One region of the Aquincola agrisoli genome, then DNA from elsewhere that is predicted to be linked to it. Evidence: riboswitches for the same ligand, from Rfam matches in the RefSeq annotation. Region 1 holds a riboswitch; the other holds the start of a gene.
What was found. Region 1 has a riboswitch for glycine ahead of V4F39_RS26755 (trimeric intracellular cation channel family protein). Riboswitches for the same ligand answer to the same signal wherever they lie in the genome.

Region 1 (11,682 bases):
GCCTGTCTCGCACCGCCACTTTCATGTAGCTTGTCCAGATTGGCAGTGCAAGCGTTCCACCCGTCGCCTGCCTCCCGAGGCTTCGCGGTTGGTCATACCCCACCCACACAACCGAGGCCACCCCACCAGCGTAGCCCGCAAACCACGCGTCGCGAGCGTCGTTGGAGGTGCCCGTCTTGCCAGCTATGTCTGGGCGGTTCAGCACCGCTGCGCGCCGGCCAGTGCCATGACGCACGGTGTCTCGCAACAAGCTGTCCATGACGTATGCGTTGCGCGGTGAGATCACTGCAACGCCAGGTTGGGGACGCGCTTTATAGAGGGTGTCCCCATGTCGCTCCGTCACCGAGCTGATGAGTATTGGCGGCACCCAGTGGCCGCTGTTAGCGAACACAGCGTAAGCCTGCGTGAGCTGAAGCGGCGTTGTAGAACCCGCACCCAAGGCAAGGGGAAGGCGCGAAGGGTTGCGCTCGGGAAGGAAGCCGAAACGCGTTGAAAACTCGCTGACGTAGCCTACGCCAGCAGCCTCCATCAAGTTGACTGCGACTAGATTCTTGGAGCGAACTAAGCCGCGACGCGCATCGATGAAGCCCTCGTAGTGGTTACCGTAGTTTCGCGGGCTCCAAGCCTTCCGTCCACGTACCTCCGGCGTGACCACACGCCGGGAATCGTCGACGGCGGTCCCGGGAAAGTAACCCTTTTCCAGAGCCGCCGAAAAGACGAACGGTTTGAAGGTTGAGCCGGGCTGCCTTTCGGCTTGCACAGCGTGGTCGAACCTGTTCCGCGCGAAATCGAACCCGCCCGTTAACGCGAGAATCTCTCCTGTCTTGACGTCCATGGAGACCAACGCCCCCTCCATTCCAGGAACCTCGGTCAGCCGCCATCCGCCATCGCCGCGCGCTGTCACACGAACGATGGCACCGGGCGCGATTTTTCGTTTTGTGAAGGTGGTTCCCAGTAGAGCGGCTCGTGCACTGGCATCAAGCGACCTTGTTTCCACGTGCACGTCGCTGCCGTCACGCAGGCGAGCGTGAATGCCACGTTGCGGCGACGCCCTCACCACTACCGCTGCGCGCAAATCTTTGCTATCCGGCCACGGTGCGAGCAGGCGACGCAGGGTGCCGGCATCTTCGTTGAGTGGCGGCAGTTCAATGTGCCCTTCCGGTCCGCCATAGCCTCGAGCTTCCTGCGCGCGAAGCAAGCCGGCACGCAGCTCCCGATTGGCCGCGCGTTGTGCCTCGGGGCTGATGGTTGTCACCACGTCCAGGCCGATGACGTAGGCGTCCTCCCCGAAGCGATCCACCATCAACTTCCGCGCCTGCTCCACGGCGAACGCCGCGTCTGCGTTCGCGCCTTCGGATTTGGGCCGAAGGACAAGATCCTCCGCAAGCGCCGCCTCAAGTTCAGCCGTGTCGAGGTGGCCGAGTTCGTGCATGCGCCGAAGGATGTAATGCTGGCGCGCCGTGGCGCGCTCCCGATTGGCCACAGGGTTGTAAGCTGACGGGGCCTTTGGCAGGCCAGCCAACATGGCAGCTTCAGCGACGGACAGTTGGTCCAGGGTCTTGTCAAAGTACACGGACGAGGCGGCGGCAAAGCCGTAGGCCCGTTCACCAAGGTAAACCTGATTCATGTACAACTCCAGCAACTTGTCCTTGCTGTACGTCGACTCAAGTTTGTACGCCAACATGATCTCCGTCAGCTTGCGCGAGTACGTCTTCACGCGGCTGAGAAAGAAGAGGCGAGCAACTTGCATTGTGATCGTGCTGCCGCCCTGCGCGTGCTCACCAGCGCGAAAGTTGCTGAGCATGGCGCGGGTGAGTCCGGTGAAGTCGACCGCCCCATGCTCATAGAAATTAGCGTCTTCGATTGCAAGCAGCGCCTGCTTTAATCGAGCCGGCATATCCTCGATGGCGACCAGTTCGCGGCGCTCCTGGCCGTACTCCGCCAACAGCGAACCGTCACGTGCGTAAATACGCATAGGCAGTGCCGGCTGGTAGTCGGCCAAAAGAAGAACGGAGGGCAATTGCGTCCATAGACCGTGCAACACGTAAGCGCTGCCTAGGCTGAAGCTGACCATGGCCCCAAGCAGAACGCCGGCAGCCGCTCGCAGGAACGGGCTGGACTTGAGACGAGAACGCAAGGCAGGGCAGTAGGGGTGCGACAACACTTACTCCCACCGTTGCTGGTACGAGAACGTGGGCAGCCTCCACCCTCTCCCTATCGCAAGCATTCGAAGCGTCAGACCCACCGCGAAGCTCGACACGGTACTGACCGTCTCGCCAAGACCGAGGGCATCGAGGCCCAAGAACAGGCAACACACAACAACCGACACGCTGGCATAGAGCTCGCGTTGGAACACCACGGGCACGTGGTTGCACAACACATCGCGCAGCACCCCGCCACAGATGCCGGTGATCATTCCCGACATGATGACCAGAGGTATTGAATAGCCCAGGCGCAACGCGACTTCACACCCGATCAGCGAAAACGCGACAAGTCCCATCGCGTCAACCACAAGAAACAAGCGCCGAAGCTTGTGCATGTGCCGAGCAATCAACGTGGTCAATAAGCCTGCGGCGATGACAAGACCGACGTACTCTGGATGCTGAGTCCAACCAATTGGAAAGCGGCCCAAGATCACGTCTCTGACCGTGCCGCCCCCCAGCGCAGTGACGAATGCGATGACAGCAACACCGAAAACGTCCATGTTTCGCCGGCCAGCGGCCAGGGCTCCGGACATGCCTTCGGCAACGATGGCGACGAGGTAGATGAACGTCAACATGCCTGCACCTGAAATGGTGACGAGCAAGGTGCGCCGCCAGAGGCGAGTGGAAAGAACAGCACAGGAAATCCAGACAGGGTCGCCCGCGCCTGACGCGCGGCCGAAAACGCCTCTCCCCCTGTCCTTTTACCTGAGAGTTTGAGCTGCCAATGCAGCTTGCCCCTTCGGTGGGCCTCGGAGCGCAGGTCACGCGCCGGGCCGCTCTCCAGTCGGCGATGTTCTGCTGCGGTCCTGCTACCTGAGCGATGATGGGAGCTTGCGCCTTCGGTGGAGGCGCTACGGCCCCGCTCTCCCGCAGAGAGCATCCATTGTAGGCTAGAGCGACAGCCGTGGACGTCGCTAGTGCAGCGCGCCGCTCCGTTCTGTACGTAACCCGCAGCGGTCGCCAAGGCGGCTTTGCCCTGTCCAGATGAACGGCTCGGGAGTGACGAACCGCGGATGGCGCTCCAGCCATTTCTTCGACCACCTCTCGCAGTCGCTGCTCAACGGCGCCTGCCGCAGCGGCAGCGACGCGGCGGCTACGATCACGAGGCACTGGTCAAGAAGTGCCGGCCCGTGAACCCTCCCGTACACCGCTACACAGAGCTTCCGACATGGCCCATTCGACCCTCTACCGCCAATTCGCCACCCAGCCCGAGATCGACGCCCAGTACAACACCAGCACCGGCGTCACCGACCCGGCCGCCGAGCTGCGGCACTACGTCGACCGCAGCCGCCTCGCGCGTGAGACGCTGCGCTGCACCCTCGACGTGCCCTTCGGCCCCACGCTGGCCGAAACGCTCGACATCTTCCCGGCCGCGCAGCCCGGCGCACCGGTGTTCGTCTTCATCCACGGCGGCTACTGGCGCGCGCTGTCGTCGAAGGAATTCAGCTGCGTCGCGCTCGGGCTGCAAGCCCTGGGCATCACCACCGTGGTGACGAACTACGAGCTGTGCCCCTACGTGTCGATGGACGAGGTGGTGCGGCAAACGCGCGCCGCGCTGGCCTGGGTGCTGCGCCACATCGGCGAACATGGCGGCGACCCCACGCGCGTGGCGATCGGCGGCCATTCGGCCGGCGGCCACCTCACCGCGATGAGCCTGCAGACGCGCTGGGCCGAGGATTACGGCCTGCCCACCGATCCCTTCGTGGGTGCGGTGCTGGTCAGCGGCCTGTTCGACCTGCAGCCGCTGCGCTACAGCTACCTGCAGCCGCTGATCCAGCTCGACGACGGCGTCATCCGCCGCAACTCGCCCGCCTTCAACGTACGGCCCTGCGCCACGCCGGCGCTCATCAGCTGGGGCGGCGCGGAGTCGCCCGAGTTCGAACGCCAGTCGCGGCTGTACGCCGAGGCGTGGCAGCGCGCCGGCAACCCCGGCGAGCTGCTTTCGCAGCCCGGCGCGCACCACTTCTCCGCGATCCACGGTTTCGAGGACCCGGCCAGCCCGCTGTGCCGCTGGATCGCCCAACGCCTCGGGGTGGCCTGACGCCCGAACAGGCCGGCCCGGGGCTCACCGCAGCACCACCATGCAAGACACCCAACGCATCGTCGCCGAGGAAGGCGCCCAGCTCGATTTCAGCCGCTCGATGAGCTACGGCGACTACCTGCAGCTCGACCGCATCCTGAATGCGCAGCAACCGCTGTCACCCGCGCACGACGAGATGCTCTTCATCGTGCAGCACCAGACCAGCGAGCTGTGGATGAAGCTGATGCTGCACGAGCTGCACGCGGCGTTGGGCTGCATCGCCGAGGAACGCATGGCGCCAGCCTTCAAGATGCTGGCGCGGGTGAGCCGCATCATGGAGCAGCTCGTCAGCGCCTGGACGGTGCTGGCAACGATGACGCCGCCCGAGTACACCGCCATGCGGCCTTACCTGGCGCAATCCAGCGGCTTCCAGAGCGCGCAGTACCGCTGCATCGAGTTCATGCTCGGCAACAAGAACGCCGCGATGCTCAAGCCGCACGCGCACCGGCCCGAGCTGCTGGCGATGGTGGAAGCGGCCTGGCAGGCGCCTTCGCTGTACGACGAGGCGCTGCGCCTGCTGGCCCGCCGCGGGCTGCCAGTGCCTGCCGGCCACCTCGACCGCGACTGGACGCAGCCCTACCAGGCGAGCGACGAGGTGGAGCAGGCCTGGCTCACGGTCTACCGCGACCCCGAGCATTACTGGGACCTGTACCAGCTCGGCGAGAAGCTCACCGACCTCGAAGACGCCTTCCGCCTCTGGCGCTTCCGCCACGTCACCACGGTCGAGCGTGTCATCGGCTTCAAGCGCGGCACCGGCGGCACCGGCGGCGTGAGCTACCTGCGCAAGATGCTCGACGTGGTGCTGTTCCCGGAGCTTTGGCGGCTGCGGACGGATTTGTAGGCTGGGCCCTGGCTCAACATCCGAGACAATCAGGCGCCGATGCCAGCGCCGACGTCTTCAGTGGCCTGCTGCTGGCTGGTTGCCACGGCGATCTCCGCCGACTTCTCGCCATCCGTTCGAACTGCAGACACAGCCATGCGTCTCCTGCACTACCTTGAGATCGAAAACTTCAAGCGCTTCGGCGAACGGCAGCGCATCGAACTGGACCACCCCGCAGTGCTCATCGGCCCCAACAACTGCGGCAAGACCAGTGCCATCCAGGCCCTGGCGTTGTGGGCGCAGGCTGTACGAACATGGTTCGACGTGCGCCGCGACTCGTCCGCCAAGGAGCGGACGGCCACCTCGCTGAACAGACTGAACATCGTCGCTGTGCCGGTACAGCGCACCCGCTTCTTCTGGCACAACACCAATGTGCGCAGAGGCAACAAGGACATCCCCCTGGTCATCACCGTAGGCGTGGAGTTCAGGGGGGACATTCGGGCGTTGCCCATGCGATTCCGCAACCAGGGCGACGAACTGGTGTATTGCACGCCCGATGCGGCCGTAGCTACCGACCTCGATCTGATCGCGCATGCCGCCGGCCTGAAGGTCGAACTCCTATACCCGATGTCCGGCCTCGATACCGAGGAACCGATCCTGCAGCCCGGCCGCGTGGACGTACTGCTTGGCCAGGGACGCACGGCGGACGTGCTGCGCAACCTGTGCCTTTCCGTCGTGAAGTCGTCTGCCGAAGACTGGCGCCGTATCGTGGCGCTGATGCGGCGCTTGTTTAACGTCGAGCTGGACACACCGCTCGAAACGGCGCGCGGCAGCATTGCTTTGCAGTACAGGCAGCCGGGCGTCAAGGAGATGCTTGACGTGTCGTCGGCCGGCCGTGGATTTCTGCAGATGCTGCTGGTGTTCGCGTACCTCTACTCTCACAAGCGCAGCGTGCTGCTGGTGGATGAGCCGGACGCCCACCTGGAGATACTCAGGCAAAAGCAGGTGTATGTGCTGCTGCGCGACATCGCCAGCGAGAACGGCTCGCAGGTTGTGATGGTGACGCACTCCGAAGTCATCCTGGACGAAGCGCTGGACAACAACTTGACGCTGCTCCTCGAAGGCCGCGCGGACGACCTGGCACAGAAGAAGGACATCCGGAATAGCCTTAAGCATTTCGGTGCCGAACACTACGTCAAAGCCCGAGAGCGGGGCTACGTTCTGTACGTAGAAGGCGGCACGGATGTGGACATGTTGCGGGCGCTCGCCGAGCGCTTGGGCCATCCAGTGGCAGCGCTCTGGGACGAGCGGATCAACTCGTTCTATGTGCAGAACAACTACCCTCTGCAGGATGTCGCAGCCGAGTTGGAACGTGTGGAAGGCGGCTTCGGCATCACACCGCGCGAACACTTCAATGGCTTGCGCAACTTGCTGCCGAACCTGAAAGGCCTGGCCATTCTCGACAACGATGGCCAAGCCCGCCAAGACAAGGACGAAGGCGCGCTGGCCATCCGCTACTGGAAACGTTACGAGGCTGAAAACTACTTCATCACCCCCGACCTGCTCCGGAGCTATGCAGCCGGTCAGTACCCCGCAGAGGATCTGTTCACGCAACAGGTACAGGGCGCCATCGACCAAGTACTGGCAGAAGTCATCGGCGAGTTGGTGTTCGATGGCAACCAGGACGACTTCCGCGCATGGCAAGGCCTGCCAGCAGACGCGGCACGCCTGGTCTGGGAAGCCAAGACCGAGCGCCGCAAGCTGAGCCTCGTTGCAGAGACGTTCTTCAGGCAACTGGTGCTTGTGCTGGGCGGCCCTATGCTGTTGAAGAAGGGCGAACTGCATCGTCTGGTGGTTCACGCACCACTTGCCAGCATCCCAGCGGAGGTCGGGCAAAAGCTGGACTTGCTGGCTCAGCTCTTCCTTGCCGGTGCCCCCGACGAAACACCCGGCAGGCTGGAGACGGAGAGCGAAGGCTGACGCTTGCCCCCGTTCGACCCGCGGGCTAGAGACTGTCCACCACCCCCCCGTCCACCCGCAGCGCCGCGCCCGTCGTGGCCGAGGCCTGCTTCGAACAGGCGTAGACGATCATGTTCGCCACTTCTTCCACCGTGGCCGCGCGCTGCAGGATGGACGAGGGCCGGTGCGCCTTCACGAAATCGGCGCCGGCCTCCTCCAGCGTCTTGCCGGTCTTCGCGGTTTCTTCCTTCAGCATCTCGGCCACGCCCTCGGACAGCGTGGGGCCGGGCAGCACCGAGTTGACCGTCACCCCCGTGCCCGCCATGCGCTTGGCCAGGCCGCGCGCGATGGACAACACGGCCGTCTTCGTGAAGCCGTAATGGATCATGTCGGCCGGGATGTTCAGCCCCGACTCCGACGACAGGAACACCACGCGGCCCCAGCCTTGTGCCGCCATGCCCGGCAGGTAGGCGCGCGACAGGCGCACGCCCGACATCACGTTGACCTCGAAGAAGCGCTGCCACTCGGCATCGGGCGTCTCGAAGAAGTCCTGCGGCCCGAAGATGCCGAGGTTGTTGACGAGGATGTCGCAGCGCGGATACGCCTGCACCAGCGCCTCGCAACCCTCGGCCGTGCCCAGGTCGCCCGCGAAGCCGGCCACGTCGGCGCCCGGCACCGCCTGCCGAATGGCGGCCAGCGCCTCGTCGACCGCGGGCTGCTTGCGCCCGTTGACGATGACGCGCGCACCCGTGCCGGCGAGCCCCTTGGCCGCTGCGAGCCCGATGCCGAGCGTGGAACCGGTGACGATGGCGGTCTTGCCGCGAAGGTCGATGTGCATGGCGCGTCCTCTCGTTCGATGAGGTGGGATGGAGGCGGGCACTCTATCCTTGACGCCTCCGACCTTGCGGCGCCCCGCCCGATCCCCCGGTCCGCTGCGGGTCCATCCCACTGCACATCGGCATGACACGAACCCGAACGCACCGCCTGGCCGCACGCTCCGCGGCGGCGCTCCTCACCTGCGCCGCCGGGCTCGCCGCGGCGGCTGGCCAGGCTGCCGCCACCTACCAAGGCCTCTGCGACGCCTCCGCCGCCGAGGCGCTCGACGCACGGCACTTCGCCGTGGCCGGGGACGAGGACAACACGCTGCGCGTGTTCCGCCGCGGCGAGCCGAAGGCCGTCGCGCAGTGGCCGATGGCCGGCTTCCTCGGCACGGGCAAGAAGGAGTCCGACATCGAAGGTGCGGCCGTCGTCGGCCGCCGCATCTACTGGATCGCTTCCCACGGCCGCAACAAGGACGGCAAGCCCCGGCCCGACCGCCACCGCTTCTTCGCCACCGACATCGTGGCGCCCCCGGCATCGGCCGCTTCCGCCCCGCCCTCACTGGTGCCGGCGGGCGCGCCCTACCTCGGCCTGCTCGACGACCTGCTGGCCGCGCCCGGCCTGCAGCGCTTCAAGCTCGCGGAGGCCGCACGCCTCGCCCCCGAAGCGCCGGGCGGCCTCAACATCGAGGGGCTGGCGGCGCGGCCCGGCGGCGGGCTGTGGATCGGCCTGCGCAACCCCATCCCCAACGGCCAGGCGCTGCTGGTGCCGCTGCTGAATCCCGACGACGTGCTGGCCGGCCGCCCCGCCCGCATCGGCGAGCCGCTGCTGCTGGGCCTGCGCCAGCGCGGCGTCCGCAGCATCGAGCGCGTGGGCGATGTGTACTGGATCGTCGCCGGCCCCACCGCCGACCGCGGCGCCTTCTCGCTCTACCGCTGGAGCGGCCAGCCTGGCGATGCGCCTGTGCTCGCCGACGGCAGCGCACTGGCCGGCCTGCGGCCGGAGGCGCTGTTCGCATGGCCCGACGGCCGGCTCCAGATCCTCAGCGACGACGGCGGCGTGGAAACCGCGGGCATCGCCTGCAAGGACCGGCCGGCCGCGCAGCAGGCCTTCCGCAGCGCCGAGCTGCCGCCGGCCGCCGCACGCTGAAAGCGCCGCGCCCCGCGCCGGCGTGCGCCGCCCTGCCTCAGGCCGCCGCCGGCAGGGGCACGCCCCAGGCGTCGTAGCCGTACACCCAGTCGGCGTTGCCGCCAGCACGCAGCCAGTTGTTGCCGCGCGAGCCGACCTGGATCTGGCTGGCGCGCTCCCGCCTCATCGCCTCGTAGCGGCGCAGCGCGGCCGGCACCTCGGCGGCCGACGCGAGCCCGGCGAGGCAGCGCGACAGCACCACGGCGTCCTCGATCGCGGTGCCGGCGCCCTGCGCCATGAACGGCATCATCGGGTGGCAGGCGTCGCCCAGCAGCACCAGGGGGCCCTGCGCCCAGTGCGGCAGCGGGTCGCGCTCGTACAGCGCGGTCTTCAGCACGGTGTCGCACGCGTCCAGCAGCGCGCGCGCATCGGGGTGGAAGCCCGCATAGAAGCCGCGCAACTCGTCCACGCTGCCCGGCGTGGTCCACGACTCCTCGTGCCAAGAATCCTGCGCGGTGGTCGCGAAGATGAACGTGTCGCGCCCCTGGTTGAGCGGGAAGGTGACGATCTGGCTCTCGGGGTTCGGGCCCCACCACTTGGTGAAGGCCGCGATGTCGGGCAGGTGCTTCACGCGCTCGGTGGGCACCACGGCGCGGAAGGCCACGACGCCGGTGAAGCGCGGGCGCTCGGCGCCGAACATCGCGCTGCGCACCACCGAGTGGATGCCGTCGGCGCCCACCAGCACGTCGAGCTGCGTCGCCTCGCTGTCGTCGGCGAAGCGCACGGCCACGCCGCCGGCCTGCGGCTCGATCAGCTGCGCGCGCGTGGCAAAACGCACCCGCTGCGCCGGGAAGGCCTCGGCCAGCGCGGCCAGCAGGTCGGCGCGGTGGATGGTGAGCTGCGGCGCGCCGTACTGGCGCTCGGCCTGGTCGCCCATCGGCAGGCGCGAGGTTTCCTCGCCGGTATCCCAGGTGCGGCTGATGCGGTGCGTGGGCCGCGCGGCCGAGGCGCGCACCGCCTGGGCGATGCCCTCGCCCAGGCCGTCGAGCGCGCGCACGGCGTTGGGCGTGAGGTTGATGTCGGCGCCCACGCGCAGGAACCGCTGGCTCTGCTCGAACACTGTCACGTCATGCCCGCCGCGATGCAGCGCGTTGGCCGCTGCCAGGCCGCCGATGCCCGCGCCGACGATGCCGATCCTGAGTGCCGCCATGTCCGTTCTCCGTGAAGGCTGCCGATAAGATGGACTGCATTGTTTGCAGGCGCCACCCGGCCCTCAACCGCCGAGACGCCCGCATTGGGCACCATTCGTCCCAGCCTGCCCCGCCCCGCCGATCCATGGACGTCCTGAGCGAAGTGCTCTCCATCTGCCGATCGGAGGGGGCCGTCACCGCGCGATTCGAGCTCTCGGCGCCGTGGGCGCTGCGTTCCGAAGGCGTGTCGGGCGCGATGATCCGCATGGCCCGCGGCGCGCCGTTCTGGATCACGCTGGCCGGCGCCCGCCCCGTGCGCGCCGAGCCCGGCGACCTGCTGATGCTGCCGCTGGGCGCCGCGCACACCATCGCCTCCGCACCGGGTGTGAGCCCGGTGCCGTTCGCCACGATGATCGCCCGCCATGCCGTCGGGCCGCTCGACGAGAACCCGCTGGTGTTCGCGCACGGCGGCGGCGGCGCGGCCACCGACATGTTCTCGGCACTGGTGTGGTTCTCGGCCTATTGCCGGCATGCGGTCTTCGGCCTCCTGCCGCCGCTGGTCCACATCCGGGCCTCGGCGCTGCCCATCGCCGGCAGCCTGGCCAGCACCATGGAGGCGCTGGTCACCGAAACACTCGACCGGCGGCCCGGCTGGCGCGCCTCGGCCGCGCGCATGGGCGAGCTGCTGCTGATCAACCTCCTGCGCGAGCACCTGGGCAAGGCCGCCGGCACCGGCGAAGGCTGGCTGCGCGGGCTGGGCGATCCGGCGATCGCGCGCGCCATCATGGCCATCCACCGCGCACCGCAGCAGGGCTGGACGGTCGAGTCGCTGGCCGCGCAGGCGGGCATGTCGCGCTCGCGCTTCAGCGAGCGCTTCCGCACGCTGATGGGCGCCACGCCCATCGGCTACCTCACCGCGCACCGCATGGCGCTGGCCGCGCAGCGGCTCGAGGCCGGCGTGCTGCCCGTCAGCCGCATCGCGGAAGAGGCGGGCTATGAATCGGACAAGGTCTTCGCCCGCGCCTTCCGCCGATGGTCGGGGCTCACGCCGGCGGCGTGGACGCGGCGCGAGGCCGGCCGCCGCACGTTGCTGGGTTGAGCAGCGGGCATCGTCCTACACCGCGCCACGCGTCTGGCCGACAGGGCGCGCAGCACGGGCGGCATTAGCCTGCTGGTTGTACCAACGAGGAAGACATCCATGGCCAGCCGCAAGTCCGTCCCGCCCGCCACCAACCGCCAACGCAAGCTCGCCGCCGGCCCGGGGTCCGGCCTCGGCACGGGCCAGGGCGGAGAGACGCACCAGGTGGCCGGCCCGGGGCAGGCGCTGCTCACCAGCAACCAGGGCGTCGTGCTGGCCGACAACCAGAACTCGCTGCACGGCGGCGACCGCGGCCCCACGCTGCTCGAAGACTTCCTGCTGCGCGAGAAGATCACGCACTTCGACCACGAGCGCATTCCCGAGCGCATCGTGCATGCCCGCGG
Region 2 (11,682 bases), on a different contig from region 1:
GCGAGGCCGCGAGCCCTGTGCCCAGCGACCGGCCCACGAACACGACGCGGCGGCCCTCATAGGCCGGTGCGATGGCCTGCCACGCGGCCTGCACGTCGGCCAGCAGCTGCGCCTCGCTTTCGATCGCCCCGGTGCTCTTGCCGAAGCCCCGGTAATCGGGCATGAAGAGGTCGACGTTCAGCGCGCGGTAGAAGTCCAGGTTGACGAACCAGCGCTCCAGGTTGCCCGCGTTGCCGTGCAGGAAGAACACCACCCCCTGCGGATCCGGCCGGCGCAGGTGAAGCGCGTTCAGACGGGCCCCCGGCACGTCGACGAACACCTCGTGCACGTCCGCCGGCAGCGCGAAGCGGTGGGTGGCCGGCAGCGGGGTCGGCTGGAAGATCAGCCCTTCCTGGCCCCACCACAGCTTGGCCAGGACGGCGCCGTAGCCCAGCAGCAGCAGCGCAAGCAGGACGCCGAGCGCACGCGGCAGCGCCGTGCGCCATCCCCCGCGCTGGGCGATCACCACCGGCCGGCGCCTGCCGTCAACCGAGCGGGGCGATGCCGATCAGCCACTCGTGCGCCCAGAACGCAAACACGGCCCACGCCGCCGCACCGGCCGCCACGGCGCGGAGCGTGCCGCCCGCCGTGCCGGGTGGGTAGGTCACCCCCGCCGCGCGGTCGCGCCGCCGCGACACGGCATACAGCACGATCGCCCACGCCAGGAAGCTGCCGAACAGCAACACGTCGGCCACGGTGCCGTTGGCCAGCAGGTGGGCGAAGGCCCAGACCTTGACGCCCAGCACCATCGGGTGGTGCAGCCGGGCCTTGAGCGCATTGCGCGGCACGTAGGCCGCCGCGATCAGGATGAACGACAGCAGCGTGAGCAACGCGGCCGCGTGGCGCATGCCGAGCGGCGGCACCCACAGCCACATCGGTGCCGCGCGGGTCTGGCCGTAGCCCCAGACGATCAGTACCAGCCCCGCGAGCGACACCAGCGAATACAGGCCCTTCCAGGCCTTCTCGCCGCGTGCGGCGATCTGCCGGCTGCGCCATTGCGGCGCGAAGATGCGCACCGAGTGCAGGCCGAGGAACAACAGCAGTCCGGCGATCAGGGCGGTCATGGCGGGCGGGGGCTGGCGGGTTGCGGCGCGAACGCCGGTGTCAGAAGCGGGAGCGGTCGGCGAGGGCCGGGCTCGTGAGCGCCTGGCCGCGCTCGAGCCGGTCCTCGAGTTCGCCCAGCGAGGCCGCCACCGCGTTGGCGCTCTGCTCGAAGGCCGTGCGCTGGCGGTCCTCGAACTGCTCCATCCGCTGCACCAGCGCGGCACGGGTCTGCTCGGTGGACTGCGCGATGCGCAGCGTTTCCGCGGCGATGAAGCTGCGCAGCTCGGTGAAGCGGGACGCCTCGGCGGTGTCGGCCAGGGCGCGCTGCGCCTGCAGTTCCTTGTTGAGGCGGCGCTGCTCCATCAGCAGCGTGGCCTGCAGCGAGATCGCCCAGACCACGAACACCACGCTCAGCAGCGCGACGAGGCCCAGCATGATCAGGCCCAGCGGCGCCTCGACCGTCGTGAAGCCGAGGTACAGCGACGTGGGCGTCGCGAAGGCGGTCCAGTTCAGCAGCGCGAAGCCGGCGGTCAATGCCAGCACGGCGAGCACGAGCAACGTACGACTCATGGTTTTCTCCTTGTCGATCCCGAGCCGCCAACGGCGGTCCGGGGGGCGAGTGTCGCCGCAAGCGACCCTGGCCGGGTGTCGGACAACACGCCGTCGGCGGCGATCGCAACTCTAGAATGCCCGCTGGATTCAGGAGAGCGCATGCACCCGTGCATGCCGCCGAAGGCGCAACCTCCCATGCACGCTCAGGCTCCGTACTGAATCCGAAGTTGGCCGACGCTGGAGAGCGAAGCCCCCCGGGGCTTCCACCGAAGGAGCAACGCGCGCCGCCCGTGAAGGGCCGCCGCGGAATCTCTCAGGTACCGAGGACAGCGGGAGCGGCACGAGAGGCCCGATGGCCGCACGCCCCGGCGCGCGGCAGTCACCGCTCGTTCCCTCCCGACGATGCGTACCCAGAGGTTCAGATGAAAGTGATCGTTCTTGGCGCCGGCGTGACCGGCGTGACTTCGGCTTGGTTCCTGCGCCAGGCCGGCCACGAGGTGACCGTGGTCGACCGGCAGCCCGCTGCCGGCCTGGAGACCAGCTTCGCCAACGGCGGGCAGGTCTCCGTCTCCCACGCCGAGCCGTGGGCCAACCCCGGTGCACCGCTGAAGGTGCTGAAGTGGCTCGCCCGCGAGGATGCGCCGCTGCTGTTCCGGCTGCGGCCCGACGCGCAGCAATGGCTGTGGGGCCTGCAGTTCCTGCGTGAATGCACGCCGGCACGCACCCGGCACAACATCCGCCAGATCGTGAACCTCGGGCTCTACAGCCGCACGACGCTGCAGCAGCTGCGCCAGCAGCTCGCCCTGCCCTACGACCACCTGGCGAAGGGCATCCTGCACTTCTACACGAGCCAGAAGGAGTTCGACGCCGCGCAGGCGCCGGCGCAGGTGATGCGCGACCACGGCTGCGAGCTCGACATGAAGACCGCCGACGAATGCGTGCAGATCGAACCCGCGCTGGCGCAGTGCCGCGACAAGATCGTCGGCGGCAGCATGACCCCCAGCGACGAGTCGGGCGACGCCCACGCCTTCACGCAGGCGCTGGCGCTGCACGCGCAGGCCGCGGGCGTGCGTTTCCTCCACGACACGCGCATCGTCGGCGTCGAGCGCGAGGGCCAGCGCCTGGCGGCCGTGCGCGTCGCGGACGCGCAGGGCATCGTCAGCCGCCTGGAGGCCGACGGCTTCGTGCTCTGCATGGGCTCCTTCAGCGCGGACTTCGCGCGGCAGCTGGGCATCGCGCTGCGCATCTACCCGGCCAAGGGCTACTCGGTCACGCTGCCGGTGATCGACCCGTCGCAGGCCTACACCGTGTCGCTGACGGACGACGAGTACAAGCTCGTCTTCTCGCGCCTGGGCAACCGCCTGCGCATCGCCGGCACCGCCGAACTCAACGGCTACGACACCAGCCTGAACCTGGTGCGCTGCGAGGCCATCGTGCGCCGCACCCGCGAGCTGTTCCCGGGCATGACGGACGGCCGCAACGCCCGCTTCTGGACCGGGCTGCGTCCGGCCACGCCGTCGAACGTGCCCTACATCGGCCGCTCGAAGATCGACAACCTCTTCCTCAACACCGGCCACGGCACGCTCGGCTGGACGCATTCGTGCGGCTCGGGCCGCGCGATCGCCGACATCGTCGGCGGCCAGAGGCCGGAGGTGGACTTCGCGTTCTGCGGCATGGACGAACCCGGCGCCGGCGGGCGGTTCGCGCTGCGCGGCGCCTGACGCTCGCGCGTGGTTCGGCAGGGCAATTGGTTGATCACATCAACGGTATGCCCTCTATATGATGCGGGCTCGTCCGGTACAAGAAGCCCCACGGAGACGCCCTCATGCCCGCCACGCCGAGCCCCGACGACGACCTGCTGGAACCCGTGATCAGCCTCTTCGGCGGCTATCGCGCCTGGATGCAGCAGGCGCTGCGCGAGCAGGGCATCGCCGCGAGCCCGCTGGAGCTGCGGCTGCTCGCCATCGTGGCGGCCGGCAGCGGCCTCACCCAGCAGCAGCTCGTGCTGGAGACCGGCCGGGACAAGGCCCAGGTCACGCGGATGGTGGCGCACCTGGTGCAGTCCGGCCTGCTGCAGCGGCAAGCCGACCCGCTCGACGGCCGCTGCTGGCGGCTCAGCCTCACCGAGGCGGGCAAGGCCGCGAACCGCACGATGAACCGGCATCGCAAGCGCCTGGCGGCCTCGCTGGTCGCCGGCTTCACCGAGGACGAACGTGCGCAGCTGGCCGGGCTGCTCGGGCGCATGCGCACCCGGCTGCCCACGCCGCGCTGACGCCCGCCCCGCGGCGCCCGCTTTACAGTGCGGCGCAACCGCATTCCGAGGACCTGCCCATGACCACCGTACTCGTCACCGGCGCCAGCGCCGGTTTCGGCCTGGCCATCGCCGAGCGCTTCCTGGCCGATGGCGCCCGCGTCATCGCCGCCGCCCGCCGCGTCGAGCGGCTCGAGGCGCTGGCCGCGCGCCACCCGGGCCGCGTGCTGGCCCTGCCGCTCGACGTGACCGACCGTCCGGCCACCGCCGCGGCCCTGGCCGCGCTGCCGGCCGAGTTCGCCGAGATCGACGTGCTCGTCAACAACGCGGGCCTCGCGCTCGGCCTCGCGCCGGCCCACCAGGCCGAGATGGACGACTGGGAGCGCATGATCGCGACCAACTGCGCGGGCCTCGCCAACGTGACGCGGGCCGTGCTGCCCGGCATGGTGGCCCGCCGGCGCGGCAGCGTGATCAACATCGGCTCCATCGCCGGCGAGGTGCCCTACCCGGGCGGCAACGTCTATGGCGCCACCAAGGCCTTCGTGCACCAGTTCACCCACAACCTGAACGCCGACCTGGTGGGCACCGGCGTGCGCGCCACCTGCGTCGAGCCCGGCCTGGTGGGCGGCACCGAGTTCTCCAACGTGCGCTTCAACGGCGACGACACCAAGGCGGCGTCGGTCTATGCCGGCACGCAGCCGCTGACGGCCGAGGACATCGCCGAGACGGTGCACTGGCTCGCCTCGCGTCCGCCGCACGTGACGATCAACGCGATCTCGATGATGCCCAACTGCCAGTCCTTCGGGCCGCTGACGATCAAGCGCAACGGCTAAGGCCGCATGGCCCCACCGGCGGCGCAGTCAAGCACCATTGCCCACAATCACGGCCCCCTTTCCGAACCGCATTCACCGATGACACAGCGCCTTTCCGTCGCCAAGGACAAGCTCAAGTTCGTGCTGCTCGAGGGCATCCACGCCACGGCGGTGGAGGCGCTGCAGTCCGACGGCTACACGCAGATCGTCACGTCGCCCAAGGCGCTGTCGGGCGATGCGCTGGTCGAGACGATCCGCGACGCGCACTTCCTCGGGATCCGCTCGCGCACCAACCTCACCGCCGAGGTGCTGGCGCAGGCGCCCAAGCTGGCCGCCGTGGGCTGCTTCTGCATCGGCACCAACCAGGTCGACCTGCTGGCCGCGATGCGCCAGGGCGTGCCGGTGTTCAACGCGCCGTTCTCCAACACCCGCAGCGTGGCCGAGCTGGTGCTGGCCGAGACCATCCTGCTGATGCGCGGCATCCCGCAGAAGAACGCGCAGCAGCACCGCGGCGGCTGGGACAAGAGCGCCGCCGGCTCCTACGAGGTGCGCGGCAAGACGCTGGGCATCGTCGGCTACGGCCACATCGGCACGCAGATCGGCGTGCTCGCCGAGCAGCTCGGCATGCAGGTGGTGTTCCACGACATCGAGGCCAAGCTCACGCTGGGCAACGCGCGCCAGCTCGCGTCGCTCGACGAGCTGCTCGCCGCCGCCGACGTGGTGACGCTGCACGTGCCGGAGACCGAGGGCACGAAGGACCTGATCGGCGCGGCGCAGCTCGCCCGCATGAAGCCGGGCAGCCATCTGATCAATGCGTCGCGCGGCACGGTGGTCGACATCGACGCGCTGGCCGACGCGCTGGCGCGCAAGCACCTCGCCGGCGCGGCGATCGACGTGTTCCCGGTCGAGCCCAAGGGCAACGACGCGGTGTTCGAGTCGCCGCTCACGCGGTTCGAGAACGTGATCCTCACGCCGCACATCGGCGGCTCCACCGCCGAGGCGCAGGCCAACATCGGCCGCGAGGTGGCGGCCAAGCTGATCCGCTACAGCAACAACGGCTCCACCGTCTCGGCCGTCAACTTCCCCGAGGTGGCGCTGCCCGAGCACACCGGCCGCAGCCGGCTGCTGCACATCCACCGCAACGTGCCGGGCGTGCTGGCCCATGTGAACGAACGCTTCTCGCAGGCCGGCATCAACATCGCCGCGCAGTACCTGCGCACCAACGACGAGGTCGGCTACGTGGTGATCGACGTCGACAGCGCCACCAGCGATGCCGCGTTGAGCCAGCTCTGCAGCGTGCCTGGCACGATCCGGTGCCGCGTGTTGTATTGAGCCCCCAAGCTCGCTGGCGCTCGCTACCCCCCGAGGGGGCCGTTCGCCAGCGGACCGGCGCAGCCGGATCCGCGGCTTTTGCTGGGTCCTGCCGCGCGCGAGGCGCAGCTAGGATGGCGTGATCGGGGCGTGGGCCTCGTGACAGGAGCATGCCGAATGGCCATCTATGAACTCGACGACCTCCGGCCCCGCATTGCGAGCACCGCCTGGGTGGCCGACAGCGCCCAGGTGATCGGCAACGTCACGCTGGACGAAGGCGCCAGCGTGTGGTTCGGCTCGGTGGTCCGGGGCGACAGCGCGGACACGGTGCGCATCGGCCGCAACAGCAACATCCAGGAGAACAGCGTGCTGCACTCCGACCCCGGCAAGCCGCTGACGATCGGCGACAACGTGACCATCGGCCACATGGTGATGCTGCACGGCTGCACCATCGGCGACGGCTCGCTGGTGGGCATCGGCGCCGTGGTGCTCAACGGCGCGAAGATCGGCAAGGGCTGCCTGGTGGGCGCCGGCTCGCTGGTCACCGAGGGCAAGGAGTTCCCCGACGGCTCGATGATCATCGGCAGCCCCGCCAAGGCGGTGAAGACGCTGTCGCCCGAGCAGATCGCCGGGCTCGAGCGCAGCGCCCGGCACTACGTGGGCAACGCCGCGCGCTTTCGCGACGGGTTGAAGAAGATCGGCTGAACGGCCCCGGCGACGGCGCGGCCGTTCCCGTTGAAAAGAAACGCAACACGCCGATACCGTGCCGAAAGGACACGTCCCTGATCGGCGGACACCATGGCCCCATCGCAACTTCCTCGATGAGCCACAGATGAAAGCCTGGATCCAACGCACCCTCGTCGGCGTCTTCGGCGCCAGCGTCCTCTTCGGCGGTCTGGCCGCCTGCTCGCACCGCTTCGAAGGCCACGGCGGCTGGGCGCAGCACAGCCCCGAAGACCGCGCGAAGCACCGCGCCCGGATGGTCGAGCGCGTGGCCGCCAAGCTCGAGCTCGACGCCGCGCAGAAGGCCAAGCTCGACACCCTCGCCAGCACGCTGCAGGCGCAGCGCCAGGCGGTGATGGGCGGCACCACCCACCCGCGCGCCGAGATGCAGGCGCTGGTGGCGGGCAGCACCTTCGACCGCGCCCGTGCGCAGTCGCTGGTGCAGGAGAAGGCGCAGGCCCTCCAGGCGGCCAGCCCGGCCGTCATCGCCGCGATGGCGGACTTCTACGACAGCCTGCGCCCGGAGCAGCAGCAGAAGGTGCGCGAGTTCATGGCGCGCCGCGGCGGCCGCGGCCACGGGCCGGGCCACGGACCGCGCGGCTGACACACGCCCCCGCCCCATGCGCCGCCTGCTGCTGATCGACGACGACGAGCAACTGGCCGCTCCGCTGGCGGCCTTCTTCCGCCGTTTCGACTGCGAGCTGCAGGCGGCCACCACGCCCAGCGCCGGGCTCGCGCTGCTGCGCGCCGGGCGCTTCGACGCCGCCATCCTCGACGTGATGCTGCCGGAGATGGACGGCTTCGCGCTGTGCCGCACGATCCGCCATGAAAGCGACGTGCCCATCGTGATGCTGACGGCGCGCGGCGACGTGATGGACCGGGTGATCGGCCTCGAGCTCGGCGCCGACGACTACCTGCCCAAGCCCTTCGAGCCGCGCGAACTGCTCGCGCGGCTGCAGACGGTGTGGCGCCGCAGCGGCGACCGCGGCACGGCCGCGGCGCCCGTGCCGGCTGCCGATGGCCGTGTGCTGCGCTTCGACGGCCTGGTGATCGACCTCGACCGCCGCCAGGTGCTGCGCGGCGAGCTGCCGGTGGAGCTCACCGGCACGGAATTCGAGCTGCTGGTGCTGCTGGCGCGCGAGCCGCAGAAGGTCTTCCATCGCGACGAGATCCTCGAGCGGTTGCGCGGCCAGGCCGCCGAAGACCTCTTCACCCGCGCCGTCGACATCCTCGTGAGCCGGCTGCGCAAGAAGCTGGAGCCGCTGGACTGCATCAAGACGCTGCGCGGCGTCGGCTACGCCTTCGCCGGCGGGCGGCCGTGAGCGTTCCCCCCGGCGGCACACGCGCACCGCGCTGGCGCAGCCGCTGGCAGGGTGCACGGGCGCGGCTGTCGTACTCGCTGCGCTGGCGGCTGGTCGGGCTCTTCGTGCTGCTGGCACTGGCCACCGTGGTGGTCTTCGTCGTGGGCATGCAGCAGGTGATGCGCGGCGGCTGGCGCGATTACGCGCGCCCGCTCGCCAAGCACTACCTGGACCTCGCGGTGGCCGACCTCGGCACGCCCCCCTCCATCGACAAGGCCGCCGCGATGGCGGCACGGCTGCCGCTGCACATCCGGATCGACGGGCCCACGGTGCAGTGGGATTCCGACCCAGGCCGCCCCCCGGCCGAAGCGCGCCGCTGGCGCGGCCGCGGCGCGGAAGCCGACGACGGCGGCGCTTGGCAGACCCGGGTGCTCGCCGACGGCCACCGCGTGACCTTCCGCCTGGCGCAGCCGCCGCACGAGCTGCGGGCACGGGGCTTCGGCTGGGCCACGCTCGGCGTGCTGCTGCTGCTGGTGGCGATCGCCTGGCGCGGCGTCAGCCGGCTGCTGCGCCCGATCGAAGGCATCCGCGCCGGCGTGCAGCGCTACGGCCAGGGCGATTTCTCCACGCCCATCGCGATGCAGCGGCGCGACGAGCTGGGCCTGCTCGCGCGGCAGGTCGACACGATGGCGGCCGACCTGCAGCGCATGCTCGAAGCCAAGCGCGGGCTGCTGCTGGCCATCAGCCACGAACTGCGCAGCCCGCTGACCCGCGCCCGCGTGCACGCCGAGCTGGTCGAGGACGGCCCCGCCCGCGACGGCCTGCTGCGCGACCTGGGCGAGATGCGCGACCTGATCGCCGACCTGCTCGACAGCGAGCGCCTGGCGGCCGGCCATGCGGCGCTGCAGACCGAGCCCACCGACCTGGCCGCGCTGGTGCGCGACGCCGCGGCCGACGCGCCGCCGGGCACCGTCGCGCTGGCGCTCGAAGACGGCCTGCCGCCGATGCCGCTCGACCGCACGCGGCTGCGCCTGCTGCTGCGCAACCTGCTGGGCAATGCCCAACGGCACGCGGGCGGCGCGCCGGTCACGCTGTCGCTGCGACGCGACGGCCTCGACGCGGTCTGCCTGACGGTGCGCGACCGCGGCCCGGGCGTCGGCGACGACCAGCTGGCCCGCCTGGCCGAGCCGTTCTACCGCACCGACGGCGCGCGCCTGCGGCGCAGCGGCGGCGTCGGGCTCGGCCTGTACCTGTGCCGGCTGGTCGCCGAGGCGCACGGCGGCACGCTGAGCTTCCACCACGCGGCGCCGGGGCTGGCCGTCGAGCTGCGGCTGCCGGCCGGAAGTTGACGGCCCGTCATGCGGTGCGGCCCTTTTCTTGCGTAGTATGGGCACCCTTTGCAACCCCCGCACCAAGGTGATGCCAGTGATAAAAAATCTCACGTCGACCCTGGCGCTGGCCGCGATCGCGGCAGCAGCTTCTCCTGCGATGGCGGCGCCGGTGGCCGTCGGGCTCGGGGCGTTCGGCCCCTCCACGGTGATCGACTTCAATGCGCTGAGCGACCAGCTGCTGGTCGGGAACCTCTACGCCGCGCAGGGCGTCACGGTGACGGGCGGCCTGATGTACACGGACAACAGCGCTGCCGCGCAGGCCGCGTTCGGCAGCCAGGGGGCGAGCAACCACAACCATGCCCTGCCGCCGGCCTCCTCGGCATGGATCACGCTGAGCTTCGCGAACCCGATCGTCCGCCTGGGCATGGACCAATTCTCCAACGGCACCGAGTTCTTCATCGAGGCGGCCGGCGGCGAGCTGCTCTACGGCACCGGCACGAGCGCCTCCTTCGTGGGCCTCGAGGATCTCGCCGGCTTCAGCGAGGCGACGCTGTACATCACCTCCGAACTCGATCCGATGTTCTACATAGACAACCTGCGCTTCGAGCTGGCCGAAACGCCCGGCGGCACCATTCCGGAGCCGGGCAGCCTGGCGCTGGCGGCGCTCGCGCTCGGCGCGGCGGGCTTCGCGCGCACCCGCCGGCCGCGCTGAGCGGACCTGCCGGCATGACGCCCTCCGCCGGATCCGAAGCCCCCCACCCGGCCGCGCAGGCCGCTGCGGCTTCGATCCCATCGGCCCGGATCGTCGGGGCCTTCGGGTACCGGGTGGATGGCGACACCGCCTGCCTCAACGCCGAGATCGACTGGGCCCCCACGGCGGCCGACGCCGGCAGCTGGAGCCTGCAGCTGTGGGCGACGCCGGCCGGCGGCAGCGGCGCGGAGGCCGGCACGCTCGTCGCGGCGCTGCCGGTGGCGGTGCCCCTGCACACCCATGGCGAGCCCTTGTGCGTGGAAGGCTACGTGACGGCGCTGCCGCCGGCCGGCACCGGCCCGTACACGATGGAGCTGCGGCTGGCCGCGGCCCGCCCCGACGGCCGGGCCGTGGTGCACGACCGGGCGGCCTTCGGGCAGCCCGAGCGCTTCGTCCAGCCCCGGCTGCACGGCGTCACCCTCACGCGCGGCCCCGACGGAGGCCTGACGCTGCTGGCCGAACGGGTCCACAACCCCCGGCCACCGGACAACCTGAGCGGCACCCTGGCGCTGGAACTCTGGCTGCTGGCCGCGCCGTACCGCGGCGGGCCGTTCGAAGGCCGCTGCCTGGCGTCGGCCCCGTTGGGCACGCTGCCGGGCCAGGCGTCCACCGGCCCGGTGTCCATGGCAGTGCCTGCCCTTGCCGCCGATGAGGCGCGCCCCTGGTGCCTGATGCTGCGCGAGTGGACCGCGGTCGGCTACGTCACCCGCGACCACGCGACCCTCGCGGCCGCTGCGGCCGGCGCAGCGCAGACGCCGGTGGCCGCGCCTTCGGCGCCGGCGGACGCCCCCGCCCCCGTGCTCGCCGCGGGCGGGGCCGCCGCCCGCGCCCGCCCGGTGCGTCCGCCCGCCCCGCCGGTGCCCGCAGGGCTGGGGGCCCGGCTGATCGCCAACCTCCGCGGCTTCCTGCAACGCTGACGCCCGCCGCCCGGCGGCGGCGCGGCTAGAAGTGCATCGTGACGGCGCCCGTCACGCGGTAGTCGTCCTCGACGATCGGCATCCAGTGCCACTTGTCGAACGTGGTGCAGGGATGCGAGATGCCCAGCCCCACCCGCTCGCCGACCGCTGGCGCCGCCGCCTCGTCGGCTGCATCCCAGCGCAGGTAGGCATGCTGGTCGTTGAGCGCCGTGACGCGCCAGCTGGCGGGCGCCGCCTGCGGCCTGCGCGCCCCCCGCGCGGCCCGGCCCCAGGGAATGGGCATCTCGATGTCGAACGAGACATCGCGCCGGCCGGCGGCCAGGATCGCCAGCCCGGGCTCGGGCCGCGACTGCACGGCGGCCCACACCTCCAGCGCCGGGCGCAGTCCGTCGGCGCAGCCGCAGCGCCGGTTCACCGCGTCCACCATGCGCTTGTAGAAGCCGTGGTCGTGGGTGACGTAGCAGCCCGAGCGCAGGAGGCCGCGCACCGGGCGCGCCAGCGCCGGCTTCAGGCGGCCCGCCACGAGGTCGAAGATCGCGGAGCCGCCCGCCGACACCAGCACCTCCGGCGCCTCGAAGAGCCCGGCCTGGTCGCAGTGGCCCGCGATGGCATCGACGCGGTCCATCAGGGCGTGTGCATAAGGCGCGTCT

Region 2: another riboswitch for glycine. It lies ahead of V4F39_RS23535 (D-amino acid dehydrogenase); the one in region 1 lies ahead of V4F39_RS26755 (trimeric intracellular cation channel family protein).

Annotation. Positions count from the first base shown of each region.
Region 1 covers NZ_JAZIBG010000058.1:62,810-74,491, reverse strand. The annotation lists gene V4F39_RS26760 (penicillin-binding protein 1A) at 1-2,074, opposite strand, end outside; gene V4F39_RS26755 (trimeric intracellular cation channel family protein) at 2,165-2,779, opposite strand; glycine riboswitch at 2,898-2,988, opposite strand; glycine riboswitch at 2,996-3,084, opposite strand; gene V4F39_RS26750 (alpha/beta hydrolase) at 3,373-4,245, shown strand; gene kynA (tryptophan 2,3-dioxygenase) at 4,286-5,125, shown strand; gene V4F39_RS26740 (ATP-dependent nuclease) at 5,261-7,084, shown strand; gene V4F39_RS26735 (SDR family NAD(P)-dependent oxidoreductase) at 7,110-7,901, opposite strand; gene V4F39_RS26730 (DUF3616 domain-containing protein) at 8,024-9,031, shown strand; gene V4F39_RS26725 (FAD-dependent monooxygenase) at 9,069-10,220, opposite strand; gene V4F39_RS26720 (AraC family transcriptional regulator) at 10,346-11,299, shown strand; gene V4F39_RS26715 (catalase) at 11,399-11,682, shown strand, end outside.
Region 2 covers NZ_JAZIBG010000049.1:151,085-162,766, reverse strand. The annotation lists gene V4F39_RS23550 (alpha/beta hydrolase) at 1-508, opposite strand, end outside; gene V4F39_RS23545 (NnrU family protein) at 525-1,103, opposite strand; gene V4F39_RS23540 (LapA family protein) at 1,144-1,653, opposite strand; glycine riboswitch at 1,774-1,863, shown strand; gene V4F39_RS23535 (D-amino acid dehydrogenase) at 2,058-3,356, shown strand; gene V4F39_RS23530 (MarR family winged helix-turn-helix transcriptional regulator) at 3,461-3,907, shown strand; gene V4F39_RS23525 (SDR family NAD(P)-dependent oxidoreductase) at 3,967-4,719, shown strand; gene serA (phosphoglycerate dehydrogenase) at 4,798-6,030, shown strand; gene V4F39_RS23515 (gamma carbonic anhydrase family protein) at 6,187-6,714, shown strand; gene V4F39_RS23510 (Spy/CpxP family protein refolding chaperone) at 6,842-7,336, shown strand; gene V4F39_RS23505 (response regulator transcription factor) at 7,353-8,054, shown strand; gene V4F39_RS23500 (sensor histidine kinase) at 8,051-9,382, shown strand; gene V4F39_RS23495 (PEP-CTERM sorting domain-containing protein) at 9,453-10,076, shown strand; gene V4F39_RS23490 (hypothetical protein) at 10,091-11,032, shown strand; gene V4F39_RS23485 (alanine racemase) at 11,058-11,682, opposite strand, start outside.